Regions from separate parts of the Streptomyces sp. NPDC002209 genome, predicted to be linked through region 3. Evidence: riboswitches for the same ligand, from Rfam matches in the RefSeq annotation. Region 3 holds a riboswitch; each other region holds the start of a gene.

Region 1 (3,513 bases), on a different contig from region 3:
GGGCCCTGGAGCTCGTACGGGACCGCCGCACGCGCGAGCCGCTCGTGCCGTACAACGCCTCCGGGGCGGACAACGCGCCGATGGCCGAGTTCGCCGCCGCCTGCAAGAAGGGCGGGCTGTGGCCGCTGACCGCCGGCAACCGCATCCACGTCGCCCCGCCCTGCAACATCGGCCCGCAGGACGTGGCCAAGGGCCTCGCGATCCTCGACGAGGCGCTGTCGGTCGCGGATACGCACACTGTCTGACCTGCTGCGCTGTGCGGTCGCCCAAGCCGTGGGTGCCGGTGTTCGGATGATCTGTACGGGTAACAACGCCCTGCGCACATGTTGCAATCCGAAGCAGCACCTACGGACCGGGATGCACGTCAGTCCCGGGGCGGCCCCTTCGGGGCCGAACGGCGGGGAGCGGGACGTCCTGCGGTCGGGGGCGGGCGCTGGACGCCGGGCGTACGGGATCCAGACCACCGGACTCCGTGTTCCCGAGGCACCGAAGGAAGACACCATGAGCAAGCACGTCCTGGCGCAGAACCAGTACGGCAAGGCCGAGAACCGCATCGTCAAGGTCACCCGCAAGGGCGGCGACGGTTCGTGGCACGAGATCCGCGACCTCAACGTCTCGGTCGCGCTCCGCGGCGAGTTCCGCGACGTCCACCTGACCGGCGACAACGCCAACTGCCTGCCGACGGACACCACGAAGAACACGGTGTACGCCTTCGGCAAGGAGCACGGCATCGCCTCCCCCGAGGCCTTCGGCATCCTGCTCGCGAAGCACTTCGTCTCCTCCCAGTCGCCGATCCGCGAGGCGCAGATCCGGATCGAGGAGTACGCCTGGGAGCGGATCCCGGTCCCGACGCGCAAGGAGCAGCACTCCTTCGTCCGCAAGGGCCAGGAGGTGCGCACCGCGCAGATCACGTACAGCGAGACGACCGGTCTGCAGGTCATCTCGGGTCTGAAGGACCTGACGGTGATGAACTCGACGAACTCCGAGTTCCACGGCTACATCAAGGACAAGTACACGACGCTCAAGGAGGCGTACGACCGCATCCTGGCGACCAAGGTCACCGCGCGCTGGGCGCATTCGGCGCTGGCCGCGGACGACTCCGCGTACGACTGGGACCAGTCGTACAAGAAGGTCCGCAAGAACATGCTGGAGGCGTTCGCCGAGACCTACTCGTACTCGCTGCAGCAGACCCTCAACCAGATGGCCGAGCGGGTGCTCGACCACTGCCCGCGGGTCAACGAGGTACGCCTGAACCTCCCCAACAAGCACCACTTCCTCGTCGACCTGGAGCCCTTCGGCCTCAAGAACGACAACGAGGTCTACTTCGCGGCGGACCGGATGTACGGCCTGATCGAGGGCACCGTGCACCGCGACGGCGTGCAGCCGGTGATCGCGACGAGCGACTGGATCGTCGCCTGACGCCCCTCGTCACCGCTCGGCCCGGACCGCGTCGCGGGGTCCGGGCCGTCGTGCTGCCCGCGGCACGTCGTGCTCCGGCTACGTCCCGGCCGGCTGTCCGAGCTGGAGGTTCCACCGCCCGAGCCGGCCGGTGAGGCTGGTCACCGTGTCCGGCCGTACGTCGAGGCGCCAGAACGCGGCGGCCGGCAGCTCCAGCGCGGACACGACGGCCGCCCGTACGACGGCCTGGTCGACCACGGCGCGGTGCGTGCCCGCGGGCAGAGCCGCGAGCGCGGCGCCGACGCGGGCGATCAGCGCGGTGACGGACTCGCCGCCGGGCGGTGCGTAGTCGGGGTCCGTCAGCCACCTCCGGACGGCGGCCGGATCCTCGGCGGCGACCTCGTCCAGGGTCCGCCCGGCCCACTGCCCCGTGTCGGGGCCCTGCAGGCCCGCGTACTCCGGGCAGGGGTCGCCGTGGCCGAAGCGCATCTGCCGTGCGGCGTCGTCGAATGGACGTCTCACGAACTGAACTCGTACTACGTCGCTCTTCATAAGGGGAGCGTAAACGCGGTACGGTCTCGGACGACAACCAAAAAAAGACGACGGTATGACGGAAGTACCGGTGAAAATCCGGCACGGTCGCGCCACTGTGAATCCTCCCGGAGGGGGAGGAGAAGTCAGACCCGCCATGTCGTCGCTAGCACCACTGACCGGGACGCGTGTTCCCTCTGGAGGTTCTGCCATGGCTCACTCCGCCGTGCCCACGACGGCCCCTGCCGTCACCCCGATCTCGCTCTCCGCGCTCGCCCCCTGGGCCCTGTTCGTCGGCGTCCTGATGCTCGTCCTGCTCTACCTCGTCGGTGCCGAGCAGGGCGCCACCGCGCTCTTCGAGGGCGACACCGTCCACGAGTGGATGCACGACGGTCGCCACCTCCTCGGCTTCCCCTGCCACTGATCTCCACCAGCAAGGGAAGAACCGAACCATGAACTCCATTTCCCCCCGCGTCCTGCTGGTCCGGGGCATGCTGGCGGGTCTGCTCGCCGGCGTGGCCGCGTTCCTCGTCGCGTACGTCCTCGGTGAGTCCAAGGTCGACGCGGCGATCGCCATCGAGGAGGCGGGCCACGCCGCCCACGATCACGCCGAGGAGGCGGCCCCGGTCAGCCGGGCCCTCCAGGCCACGGCAGGCCTCGGCACCGGCACGCTCCTGTACGGGATCGCGCTCGGCGGCATCGCCGCGCTCGTGTTCTGCTACGCCCTGGGCCGGATCGGCCGCTTCGGCCCGCGGGTCACGGCCCTGCTGGTCTCGGGCGGCCTGTTCGTCACCTTCAACCTGGTGCCGTTCCTCAAGTACCCCTCCAACCCGCCGGCCGTCGGGGACCCCGACACCGTCGTCCGGAGGACCACCCTCTACATCCTGATGATCGCGTTGAGCGTGCTGCTGTCGGCGGGCGCGCTCATCCTGGGCCGGCGCCTGGCGCCCAAGCTCGGGAACTGGAACGCCTCGGTCGTCGCCTCGGTCGGCTTCGTCGCGGTGGTCGCCATCGCCTACGCGGCCCTGCCCGGCATCAACGAGGTCCCGGCGGACTTCCCGGCCGCCCTGATCTGGCAGTTCCGCCTCGCGACCGTGGCCATCCAGGTCGCGATGTGGACGACTTTCGGCCTGGTCTTCGGTTTTCTTGCCGAACGGGCCCTTGTCCCGGCCGCCGCACCCCAGGAGGCTGTACAGCCCGCGAGCTGACGATGAGGGGGCCGGTGGTACATGCAGACGGCGATCTGGGAATGGCGCGGCTGGACGGGCGCCGTCCCGTTCTGGCTCAACACCGTTCTGCTGCTCCTGGCCCCTTTCACCGCCGCCACGCTCCTGGCCCAGGTCGGCATCATCACGGCCCTGGCCGCCCTCGGCGGCCTGGCCCGCCACCTCTGGTTCGGCGACTACGGCCACCCGGCCATCCACCTCGCCGCCGCCCTCATGGGGGCGGCGGCGATTGCGTTCGTCCTGATCTGACCCTCCTGGCCGCCGGGAGCCCCGCCGGCCCGTCCTGCCGGGCATCGGCCCGCCGTCCACCCGTGTGCGCTGCGTGGTGCACTCGTTCGGCCGTATCCTGCGCAATCCT
Region 2 (3,513 bases), 260 kb from region 3:
TTGGTGGAAAGGGCCTTCGCCTCTGCGGAGTCGAAGGGCAGGCGCAGCTTGAAGAAGACGTCCTGCAGACCCATCGCGCCCAGGCCGACCGGGCGCCAGCGGGAGTTGGAGCGCTCGGCCTGCTCGGTCGGGTAGAAGTTGATGTCCACGACGCGGTCGAGGAAGGTCACGGCGGTGCGGACGGTCTCGTCCAGCCGCTCCCAGTCCATCTCACCCGTCCCGGTGAGGACGAACGCGCCCAGGTTGACCGAGCCGAGGTTGCAGACGGCGGTCTCGCCGTCGTTGGTGACCTCGAGGATCTCGGTGCACAGGTTCGACGAGTGCACGACCCGGCCCGGTTCGGCGGTCTGGTTCGCCGTGCGGTTGGAGGCGTCCTTGAAGGTCATCCAGCCCTGGCCGGTCTGCGCGAGGGTGCGCATCATCCGGCCGTAGAGGTCGCGGGCGGGCATGGACTTGCGGGCCAGGCCGTCCGCCTCGGCCTTGCGGTACGCGGCGTCGAACTCGTCGCCCCACAGGTCGACCAGCTCGGGCACGTCGGCCGGGGAGAACAGCGACCAGTCGGCGTCCGCGTTGACGCGGCGCATGAACTCGTCCGGGACCCAGTGCGCCAGGTTCAGGTTGTGCGTACGGCGCTGGTCCTCGCCGGTGTTGTCGCGGAGCTCCAGGAACTCCTCGATGTCCGCGTGCCAGGTCTCCAGGTAGACGGCGGCGGCGCCCTTGCGCCGGCCGCCCTGGTTCACGGCGGCGACGGAGGCGTCGAGGGTCTTCAGGAACGGCACGATGCCGTTGGAGTGGCCGTTCGTACCGCGGATCAGCGAACCGCGGGCGCGGATGCGCGAGTACGAGAGGCCGATGCCGCCGGCGTGCTTCGACAGGCGCGCGACCTGGTGGTAGCGGTCGTAGATCGAGTCGAGCTCGTCGAGCGGGGAGTCCAGCAGGTAGCAGGAGGACATCTGCGGGTGCCGGGTGCCGGAGTTGAAGAGCGTGGGGGAGGACGGCAGGTAGTCGAGGCGGCTCATCAGCCGGTAGAGGGAGGCCACTTCCTCGACGGCCTGGACGCTGTCGTTCTCGGCGAGGCCGCAGGCCACGCGCAGCATGAAGTGCTGCGGGGTCTCGACGACCTGGCGGGTGATCGGGTGGCGCAGCAGGTAGCGGCTGTGCAGGGTGCGCAGGCCGAAGAAGCCGAAGCGGTCGTCGGCGCCCTCGGCGAGCGTGTGCTCGACCAGTGCGTCCAGGCGGCTCGCGTGCAGCGCCACGAACTCGGCGGTGCGGTCCGCGATCAGGCCCTCGCGGTGGCCGACCGCGACGGAGGCGGAGAAGGAGGTGGCCCCCTGGCCCGCGGCTTCCTCGGCGACGGCCAGCGTCAGCAGCCGGGCGGCGAGCCGGGAGTACGCAGGGTCCTCGGAGATGAGACCGGCGGCGGCCTCCGTGGCCAGGCCGCGCAGCTCGGCCTCGTCGGCGGCGGCGCTGCGCCCGCGGAGCGCGGCGGCGGCGACCCGGCCCGGGTCGGTGTCGGGGAGGTCGGCCGTCAGCTCGGTGAGGGTACGCAGCAGTGCGGCCCCAGGTCCCCCGGTCTCGATTCCGGTGTCGGACGGGTCGGACTCGGCGCGCGGTGCGGAAGGCGCGATGGTCACGGGGGGAGCTCTCCCTCGCTCGGCTCCGGGACACCTGCGGTGCGGGCGCGAGCGGGCGCGCGCGGGCATGACGGGGCAGCACCGCGCGGCGTCCACCGGCCCAACCGCGAGGCCCGGACGTGTCGGCACCCGGTTCGGTCGAGCCGGGCGCACTGTCGGCAGGTCCTCGGACTTGCGGTGACACCAATGGGTGTACTTCATACCGTTGCGGGACAGTTCCGGATTCGCACCGGATTCCCCTGCGACGACAGCGAGCATGAGCATACATGTGGGGGCCGCTTCCTGTGCGACCCCCTAGATGTTGTGTCGGCGTGGCTACAGTTCGAGACCGTACGTGAGCAGAGGGAGGCCGGGGACGGGCTCCCAGTCCCGTTCGGGCGTACGGACGAAGCCGAGCCGTTCGTAGATCCGGTGGGCGCCGGCCATGTCGTCCGTGGTGGACAGCACGAGGCGCCGTACGCCCTCGATGGCCCTCGCCCGCTCCATGCAGGCCCGTACGAGCGCCTCCCCGGCGCCCCGGCCGCGGCCCTCCCGGGCGACGGCCAGCATCCGGAACTCGGCCTCGCCGGCCACGGCGATGTCGCACAGCGGGCTCCCGGGAGCGGCGAACGCCACACCGCCGAGGAGCCGTCCGTCGCTCGCGGCGGCGACGAGTATCACCCCGTCGCGCGCCCGCCCGGCCACGTCGCGCAGCCGCGCGAGGTACGGGTCGTCCTCGCCGAAGGTGAGCAGCCCGTCCCCGAGGTAGGCCTGCGCGGTGATCTCCCCGAGCGTCCCGTACTCCGCCGCCAGCGCTTCCCTGATCACGATGTCCATGCCACCGAGTGTGCCGGACGGCTGTCGGTGCCCGGCGCTATCGTCGGAGACAGCACCGTCGAGGAAGGCGAGCGAGGCATGACCGTGATGACCGACAGGCCCCAGATGCTGACCGAGGACTTCGAGACCCTTGCGCGCATAGGCGCCAGAGAGGTGGAGGGGCTGCGGTTGGAATTCATCGACGGGAAGCTGGGGGTCAAAGCGGTGCCTGACGGAGATCACGACCGAATCGTCGTGTGGCTGTCCCGCATCTGTATGCAGCACCGGCCCGAGGTCTGGCTCCACGTGGAACGCGGCCTGAAGGTCGAGCAGTACCGTTCGGGTCGGGCACGCCCGGATGCGTCCCTTGCCCCGGATGGCGCATTCGAAGGGCAGGGGGAGTGGGCCGACCCGGCTCCTGTCCTGATGGTCGTCGAGGTTACGTCGTACGACTCCGACACCGACGCACGCGACCGTAAGGCGAAGCCCGGCGCGTACGCGGCGACCGGCATTCCCGTCTACCTCCTCATCGACCGGGACAACTGCCTTGTGCATGTCCACAGCGATCCCAACGGGAAGCTGTACGAGACGGTACGCACCATCCCCTTCGGCAAGGACGTCGAGCTGCCAGACCCCGTCGGGTTCTCTTTCCCGACCGAGCCCCTGAAGGACTGGGTGCGCTGAACACGCACGAGGGCCCCGCCGGAAGCGTCCGGCGGGGCCCTTCACGTACGTGCTCAGCAGCAGCGGAAGCCCTCGCGGGGGTCCGCCTCGCGCGAGTCCGTGCGGGCGCGTTCGAAGGCGCGGCGGGTCATGACCTCCGCGTCCGGGTCGTGCGTACGGGCGTGGGCCACGTAGCGGTCGTACGCCGCCTCGCCCGAGAACTCCCGTACGAAGTACCGCGCCTTCGCCAGCGCCGCGCGGACCCCGCTCACGCCACCGGCTCCTTCACGCGGCCGCCGCCCGAGTCCAGGCCGGCGGCGGCGAGCTCCGCCCGCTCCTCGGGCGTCGCGATGAGACCGGCCGGGGCGATGATCTTCGACTCCGTCCACGGGACCTCGGACAGCCTGACCGCCTCCGGGGC
Region 3 (3,513 bases):
GCCGACGGCGACCAGCAGCGGCAGTGCGCCCGTGACGCAGAAGCCCAGCGGGATCCGGAAGGCCCGCCACAGCCGGCGTCCGGCCACACCGGCCGGGCCGAGCAGCACCGCCAGCGTCGCCGCGGCGACCAGCGGTCCGCCGGGCCAGGGCGGCAGGCACACGGCGGTCACCGTCAGCCCCAGTCCCAGCAGGGCCTTCTCGAGCGGATGGCGGCCACGCCAGCGACTGCTGTGCGCGGCCACGTCGATCGGCAGCACCGCCTACGACCCCGTGGCGCCGGTGCCCGAGGGAACGCCCGCGGGGTCCGGCGGAGCCGCAGCCGTGTCCGCGGCCGCGGCAGCCGCCGCGGCCGCGCCCTGCCGGCGGCCCTTGCGGACGCCGAAGTAGTACGCGAGCACGCCCGCGCCGAGCGCCGCCTGGAGGGCGAAGAGTGCCGACTCCACCTCCCCGGAGGGGGGTTCGTACAGCGGCGAGAACCACGGCTCGTAGTCCGGCTTCAGCTCGGTGATCGCCGCCTCCGCCTGCGCGTCGGCGCCCGTGAACGGCTCCTCCTTGCCCTCGCCCAGTCCCAGCGCGAGCGGCAGCACGGCCAGGGCCGCCACCAGGAGCAGCAGCAGGCCGTTGATCTTCGTGTTCCGGTTCATCGCCATCAGACCGCCGTCGCCTTCTGCCCGCTGCCGCCGGTCAGCTTCGCGACGCCCAGCCGGACCAGGTCCGACTTGCTCGACTGCATCAGCAGCCGCATCACGAGCACCGTCAGCAGGCCCTCGCTCACCGCGAGCGGGACCTGGGTGACCGCGAAGATGCCCCCGAACTTCGCCAGCGCCCCCGGGAACCCGCTGCCCGGGTCCGGGAAGGCCAGCGCCAGCTGCACGGAGGTCACGCAGTAGGTGACCAGGTCGGCGAAGAAGGCGCCGAAGAAGACGGTCACCATCAGCGGGACGCCGAGGCGCTTCAGCAGCAGATAGACCCCGTACCCCGCCCAGGGCCCGGCGATCGCCATGGAGAAGACGTTCGCGCCGAGTGTGGTCAGTCCGCCGTGCGCCAGCAGCAGCGCCTGGAACAGCAGGGTGATCGTGCCGAGCACCGCCATGATCGGCGGCCGGAACAGGATCGCGCCGAGCCCGGTCCCGGTGGGGTGCGAGCAACTGCCCGTCACCGACGGGATCTTCAGTGCGGAAAGGACGAAAGTGAATGCACCGGACGCCCCGAGCAGCAGCGTGCTCTCCGGGTTCGCCTTCACCTCGCGGGTGAGGGCGCGCACACCGTGGACGACGAACGGAGCGGACGCGGCGCCCCAGGCGACCGCGTGCAAAGGGGGCAGAAACCCCTCGGCTATATGCATGGGTAGGGAGACCTCTCCAGCACCTCGTGGATGGACAACGCGCCCCGGCCGGTCTCCTGGCTCTCGGGTGCTGATGCCCTGACTCCGCCTTCCCGGGCGATGCGGATCCCCCCGCGCCGCCCAGTGGCTTCCCAGAGGAGTGGAGCCGGACTTCCCGTTCACAGTGGCGAGGGCCGCACCGGTTTCCCACCGGTTTCCCGTACACCAAGGCCCGTTGACCCTAGTCGGACGGACGGACCGGTACCAACCCGGCCCGAACGGGTGCGGTCCGCTGGCGGCCCCGGCGATCGCCGCCCAGGCTGGCAGCGTGGCCGCCGACTACGACTACTCCGACCTGACCGCCCTCTACGTCAACTGCACCCTCAAGCGCTCGCCCGAGCCCAGCAACACCGAGGGCCTGATCGAGCGGAGCCGCGCCGTCATGGAGGCGGCCGGCGCCCGGACCTCGCTGATCCGCGCCGTCGACCACGACATCGCCACCGGTGTCTGGCCCGACATGACCGAGCACGGCTGGGAAACCGACCAGTGGCCCGTCCTGTACAGCCAGGTCATGGACGCCGACATCCTCGTGCTGTGCGGACCGATCTGGCTCGGCGACAACAGCTCCGTCATGAAGCAGGTCATCGAGCGGCTCTACGCCTGCTCCTCGATCCTGAACGATCAGGGCCAGTACGCCTATTACGGCCGCGTCGGTGGCGCGCTCATCACCGGCAACGAGGACGGCGTCAAACACTGCGCCATGAACATCCTCTACAGCCTCCAGCACCTCGGCTACGCCGTCCCGCCGCAGGCCGACGCGGGGTGGATCGGCGAGGCCGGGCCCGGGCCCTCGTACCTGGACCCCGGCTCGGGCGGTCCCGAGAACGACTTCACCAACCGGAACACGACCTTCATGTCTTGGAACCTCATGCACCTGGCGGCCCTGCTGAAGCGCTCGGGCGGGATCCCGGCGCACGGCAACCAGCGCTCGGAGTGGGACGCCGGCTGCCGCTTCGACTTCCCGAACCCCGAGCACCGGTAGTCCCTCACGCCGATACGTCGGCCAGCGTCCACTCCCGTCTTCACCGGCACACGTTGCGGTGGGCGACGTCCAGCACGAACCGCTCGGGCCCGTGCAGCGTGAAGGAGGTGAAGGCGGGCTTGGCGTCGAAGGCGGCGCCGAAGGTGACGTACCCCTCGAAGTCGCCGGTCATGGCGAGGCCCTTGAGCCGGGGCAGGTAGATCTTGACGAGCTTCGGCCCGTGGTACGTGCTGTCGCCCGCGCGGTCGTGCGCGGCGGCGGGGTGCAGGCGGATCTGCAGGAAGTGCTTCCCGGCCAGCGGGACGGGCATGCCGGACCCGTCCTGGACCGGCTTCGGCACGCGGGTGACGACGACCTCGGGGACGCGTCCCCGCAGGTCGATGACGATGCGGTCGTACGTGCAGTGCCCGCCCCAGCGGGCGTTGACGACGAGCGGCGTGGGCCGGACGACGGCCGAGGCCGGCGCGGCGAGGGTGATCCCGGCGGTGAGCAGCGCACCTGTGGCCAGGGCCACGAGCTGCCGGCGGCGGAGGTGGTTCATGACGTCCCCCTGATTCTTCGGAGGCGGGGACCGGTGTCACTGCTGAGGACACTCCGGGCAGGCTCATGGTTGCACCCAAAACGCCAGAAACAAAAAGAAAAGGGACCAATCGCCCCCTATCGGGGCAGGAGGGTGCTCAGCTCGGCGTCGAGGTCGTAGTGCCGCTGCTCCTCGCCCCGCGGCACCAGCCCGACCAGCCGCCGGCACAGCGTGCGCACGTCCTTCGCACGGGCGGACACCACGCAGCTCCGCTCGCCGTTGGTGAAGGCGAGGAACACCCGCGGCTCCCTGCCCTGCCAGCGGGGCCACACCTGGACGTCCCCCTCGCCCGTCGCGCAGACCTCCCCGTCGAGCAGCAGGTCCCGGGAGAAGACCCAGCGTGCCACGTGCATCCCGGCGCCCCGGAAGTCGAGGGCCAGCTCGTAGGGCCGGTCGCAGCGGTAGGTGAAGGCCCCGAGCAGCGGAAGGGGTGCGGGCGAGGCCTCCAGCCGGAGCGCAAGGACGTGGTGCTCGATACCGTCCGTGCCGTCCATGCGCTCCACCTCTCCGTCGGCTCGCGGGGGGAGAATCCGCCCTCTCGGGCAAGCTAGCCCACCTGCCGGCCG
Region 4 (3,513 bases), on a different contig from region 3:
CATCAGCGCCGTCGGCTCCACGCACGCCGCCTGCGCCTGCATCGCCTGCGCCCGCCCGATCTCGGCGCCCTCGCGCGTCACGAAGGAGTTCAGCGACATGTTCTGCGCCTTGAACGGCGCCACCTTCACGCCCTGCCGGGCCAGCCAGCGGCAGATGCCCGCCGTGACCACGCTCTTGCCCGCGTCCGATGTCGTACCGGCGACGAGGAGCCCCCCGCCCAGCTTTCCGCCGCTCACCGGCGTCCCCTCCCAGCCACACGCGACACCGCACAGCGCAGTGCCACACACGCCCCCAGCGCCAGCCACGTCACCTGCCGTGACAGCCGCACCGCCCGATCGATGTCCGCGACCTGCACCGGCCGCCCCGCCCCGCCGTTCAGTACGGCCCGGTGCTCGACCCGCCCCCCGTACGCCAGGGTGCCCCCCAGCCGTACGCCGAGCGCCCCGGCGAACGAGGCCTCCACCGGGCCGGCGTTCGGGCTCGGGTGCTTGGCGGCGTCCGCGCGCCAGGCCCGTACGGCTCCCCGCCGGTCGGGCCCGGCCAGTACGGCGGCCAGCGCGGTCAGCCGGGCGCCCGGCCAGCCCGCGAGGTCGTCGAGCCGGGCCGAGGCCCAGCCGTAGCGCAGGTACCGCGGCGACTTGTGGCCCACCATCGCGTCCAGGGTGTTCACGGCGCGGAAGGCCAGCAGCCCGGGGACACCGGCGGCGGCGCCCCACACCAGGGCCCCGACCACCGCGTCGGAGGTGTTCTCGGCGACCGACTCCACGACGGCGCGGGCCATCTGCTGCTCGTCCAGGGCCTGCGGGTCGCGTCCGCACAGGTGCGGCAGCCGCTCCCGGGCCACCTCGGCGTCCCCGGCGGCGAGTGCGCCGCCGATGGCGCGGGCCTCGCGGCCCAGGGAGGTGCCCCCGACGACGGCCCAGGTGGCCGCTGCTGTCAGGGCGATACGGGCGGCTGCGGGCCGGGAGCGCACGGCGCGGGCGCCCAGCGCACCCACGGCTGCCGCGCCCCCGGCGCACACGAGGGTGTGGAGGAGGCCCCGGGCGCGGTCGTCGCGCCACAGGGCGCCCTCGACTGCGGAGGCTGCTCGTCCGAAGGCGGCCACGGGGTGCCCTCGGCGCGGATCTCCGAGGATCCGGTCGCCGATCAGGCCCGCCGTGGCGCCGTACGCGAAGACGCGATCGGCACGCATGGTGGCAGGTATGTCCTCACTCAGGGTCCGCGCCCTGGTTCGACGTGTCCGGCGGTGGGAGTTCCTGGCTCCCGGGGCGCACGTGCCGCGTGCTCCCCGGTGACAGTGGCGGGACCGCGCCGGATTCGCACCGGACTTCCTCTCCATGCCGCCGTATTGGCTCGGGCAGTCCACCACGCACCGCGAAGGCCCGTCAACTCGCCGTTGACCTGCGGCGGGGCAGGTCACCGCCCCGGGCCGCAGGTACGGGAAAGCTCCCCCCGGGATGCCCGGAGGGAGCTTTCGTGCGCCGTGCCCGAATCGGTCAGCTGACGATCAGGTAGATGCCGTACGCCACGGCCGCCGCGACGAGCGCGAAGCAGGCGTACGCACCGCTGCGGGCCAGGGTGGCGGTGCCGCCCTGCTCGGTGGCGGCCTCGTGCTTGGAGAGGCCCACCAGGCCCAGGGTGAACAGGGCCACGAGCGTGACGGTGGCGGAGAGGCTGACCCCGAAGACGGAGCCGAGTGCTGCCCAGTCGATCTTCATACTGCGGAATCCTCTGTCGTTCTCGGGGTCAGACCGCGGCGGCGGGAGCCGCCGGAGCCGCGGGGACGGCGGCCGGGATGGTGGCCTTCAGGTCCTCGTCGGCCACCGCGGCGGTCGTACCGGCGGCAGCCGCCTCGGCGGCCACGGTCGGCGGGACGGTGACGGCGGCCATGGCCGTGGTGACGACACCCGGCTCCTCGGCCGCGGCCTGCTGCGCGGCGTTGACGTTGCTGTGGTCGACGACCTGGCGGCGGGAGATGAGCCAGATGGCGACGCAGGAGCCGACCAGGAAGAGCGCGACCGCGGCGACGCCGAGGTCACCGGTGCGCATGACCAGCTCGGCGCCGGAGGCGACGACGGCGGCGGCCGGCAGGGTCAGGCCCCAGGCGATGAACATGCGGGTGGCGGTGGACCAGCGGACCACACCGCCCTTGCGGCCCAGACCCGCACCCATGACGGCGCCGGAGCACGCGTGGGTGGTGGAGAGGGAGAAGCCGAGGGTGGAGGAGGCCAGGATGACGCTGGCGGCCGAGGTCTGGGCGGCGAAGCCCTGCTGCGGCTGCAGGTCGGTCAGGCCGCTGCCCATGGTGCGGATGATGCGCCAGCCGCCCAGGGAGGTGCCCAGCGCGATGGCCAGACCGGCGGAGACGATGACCCACACCGGCGGGTTCGCGCCGGAGTCCAGGGCGCCGCCCGCGACGAGGGCCAGGGTGATGATGCCCATCGTCTTCTGCGCGTCGTTGGTGCCGTGCGCGAGGGAGACGAGACCGGCCGAGGCGATCTGCCCGGCGCGGTAGCCCTTGGTGGCGGTCTTGCCGCCGACCTTGCCACCGAGCTTGTACGTGACCTTCGAGGCCAGCATCGCGGCCGCACCGGCCACGATCGGGGCGGCGATCGCGGGGATCAGCACCTTGGTGACGACGACGCTGCCGTTGACCGCGCCGATGCCGGCGGAGGCGACCGCGGCGCCGATCAGGCCGCCCATCAGGGCGTGGGAGGAGCTGGAGGGGAGTCCGACCAGCCAGGTGACGAGATTCCAGAGGATCGCGCCGACCAGCGCGGCGAAGATCACTTCCGGCTGGATGCCCTCCTCGTTGATCAGGCCCTTGGAGATCGTCTTGGCGACCTCCACGGACATGAACGCGCCGACGAGGTTGAGCACGGCGGACATGGCCACCGCCGTCTTGGGCTTGAGGGCGCCGGTCGAGATGGTGGTGGCCATCGCGTTGGCCGTGTCGTGGAAACCGTTCGTGAAGTCGAACACGAGAGCGGTGATGATCACGATCCCGAGGAGAAGCGTTATGTGCTCCATTTACCCAGGCTTCTGTTTGACGTCAGTGGCTCGGCGACCGTAGGCAACCTGAGTGAACGGAAGATGAACTGATGCGGGCGGAGCGGTGTACTGGCCCGTCGTGCCATCGGGACCTTCGTCCTGATTTTGCCGCCGATACCGCGATTAATGCACGTCAAAGCGGGGTGAACGAAAGGATCCGCAGCGGATCACAGGCCCCTGGACCCACCCTCGAGGGGGCCTGGAAGAGATCTAGATCACTCCTCCGGTCGCCCCGGCGCGCCGCTGCGCGATCCCTTCCCGGCCCCGCCCGGCGGTATGCGGAACATTCCGCTCAGGTGGCCCGCCCGGGCTCCCGCCTCGACACTGGAGCCGTGCGTACCGCCACAGCGACGGCCGCGGTCGTCGCCACCTCCCTCGTCGGTGCCGGTGCAGCCGCGGTCGCGGCCGGCCGGTACGCCGCCGACGCCGCCCTGCGGCACGAGCCCGGCCGCCCCCTGCCC

Evidence for each region. Region 3 has a riboswitch for cobalamin ahead of ACFYXK_RS06460 (energy-coupling factor ABC transporter permease). Riboswitches for the same ligand answer to the same signal wherever they lie in the genome.
Region 1: it holds a riboswitch for cobalamin, as region 3 does, so the genes downstream of both, ACFYXK_RS15800 (CbtB-domain containing protein) here and ACFYXK_RS06460 (energy-coupling factor ABC transporter permease) in region 3, are expected to answer to the same signal.
Region 2: it holds a riboswitch for cobalamin, as region 3 does, so the genes downstream of both, ACFYXK_RS05285 (ribonucleoside-diphosphate reductase subunit alpha) here and ACFYXK_RS06460 (energy-coupling factor ABC transporter permease) in region 3, are expected to answer to the same signal.
Region 4: it holds a riboswitch for cobalamin, as region 3 does, so the genes downstream of both, ACFYXK_RS00305 (cobalamin biosynthesis protein) here and ACFYXK_RS06460 (energy-coupling factor ABC transporter permease) in region 3, are expected to answer to the same signal.

The regions. Positions count from the first base shown of each region.
Region 1 is NZ_JBIARX010000006.1:421,797-425,309, reverse strand. It holds gene ACFYXK_RS15815 (aspartate aminotransferase family protein) at 1-245, shown strand, start outside; gene pucL (factor-independent urate hydroxylase) at 502-1,419, shown strand; gene ACFYXK_RS15805 (histidine phosphatase family protein) at 1,498-1,920, opposite strand; cobalamin riboswitch at 1,955-2,104, shown strand; gene ACFYXK_RS15800 (CbtB-domain containing protein) at 2,141-2,353, shown strand; gene ACFYXK_RS15795 (CbtA family protein) at 2,382-3,137, shown strand; gene ACFYXK_RS15790 (hypothetical protein) at 3,159-3,404, shown strand.
Region 2 is NZ_JBIARX010000002.1:88,957-92,469, forward strand. It holds gene ACFYXK_RS05285 (ribonucleoside-diphosphate reductase subunit alpha) at 1-1,634, opposite strand, end outside; cobalamin riboswitch at 1,774-1,905, opposite strand; gene ACFYXK_RS05290 (GNAT family N-acetyltransferase) at 1,950-2,450, opposite strand; gene ACFYXK_RS05295 (Uma2 family endonuclease) at 2,529-3,113, shown strand; gene ACFYXK_RS05300 (YbdD/YjiX family protein) at 3,167-3,364, opposite strand; gene ACFYXK_RS05305 (carbon starvation CstA family protein) at 3,361-3,513, opposite strand, start outside.
Region 3 is NZ_JBIARX010000002.1:348,148-351,660, forward strand. It holds gene cbiQ (cobalt ECF transporter T component CbiQ) at 1-258, opposite strand, end outside; gene ACFYXK_RS06455 (energy-coupling factor ABC transporter substrate-binding protein) at 262-651, opposite strand; gene ACFYXK_RS06460 (energy-coupling factor ABC transporter permease) at 651-1,346, opposite strand; cobalamin riboswitch at 1,375-1,570, opposite strand; gene ACFYXK_RS06465 (flavodoxin family protein) at 1,654-2,367, shown strand; gene ACFYXK_RS06470 (hypothetical protein) at 2,408-2,908, opposite strand; gene ACFYXK_RS06475 (SsgA family sporulation/cell division regulator) at 3,025-3,441, opposite strand.
Region 4 is NZ_JBIARX010000001.1:56,118-59,630, reverse strand. It holds gene ACFYXK_RS00310 (cobyric acid synthase) at 1-222, opposite strand, end outside; gene ACFYXK_RS00305 (cobalamin biosynthesis protein) at 234-1,193, opposite strand; cobalamin riboswitch at 1,232-1,383, opposite strand; gene ACFYXK_RS00300 (hypothetical protein) at 1,498-1,719, opposite strand; gene ACFYXK_RS00295 (anion permease) at 1,748-3,031, opposite strand; gene ACFYXK_RS00290 (alpha/beta hydrolase family protein) at 3,385-3,513, shown strand, end outside.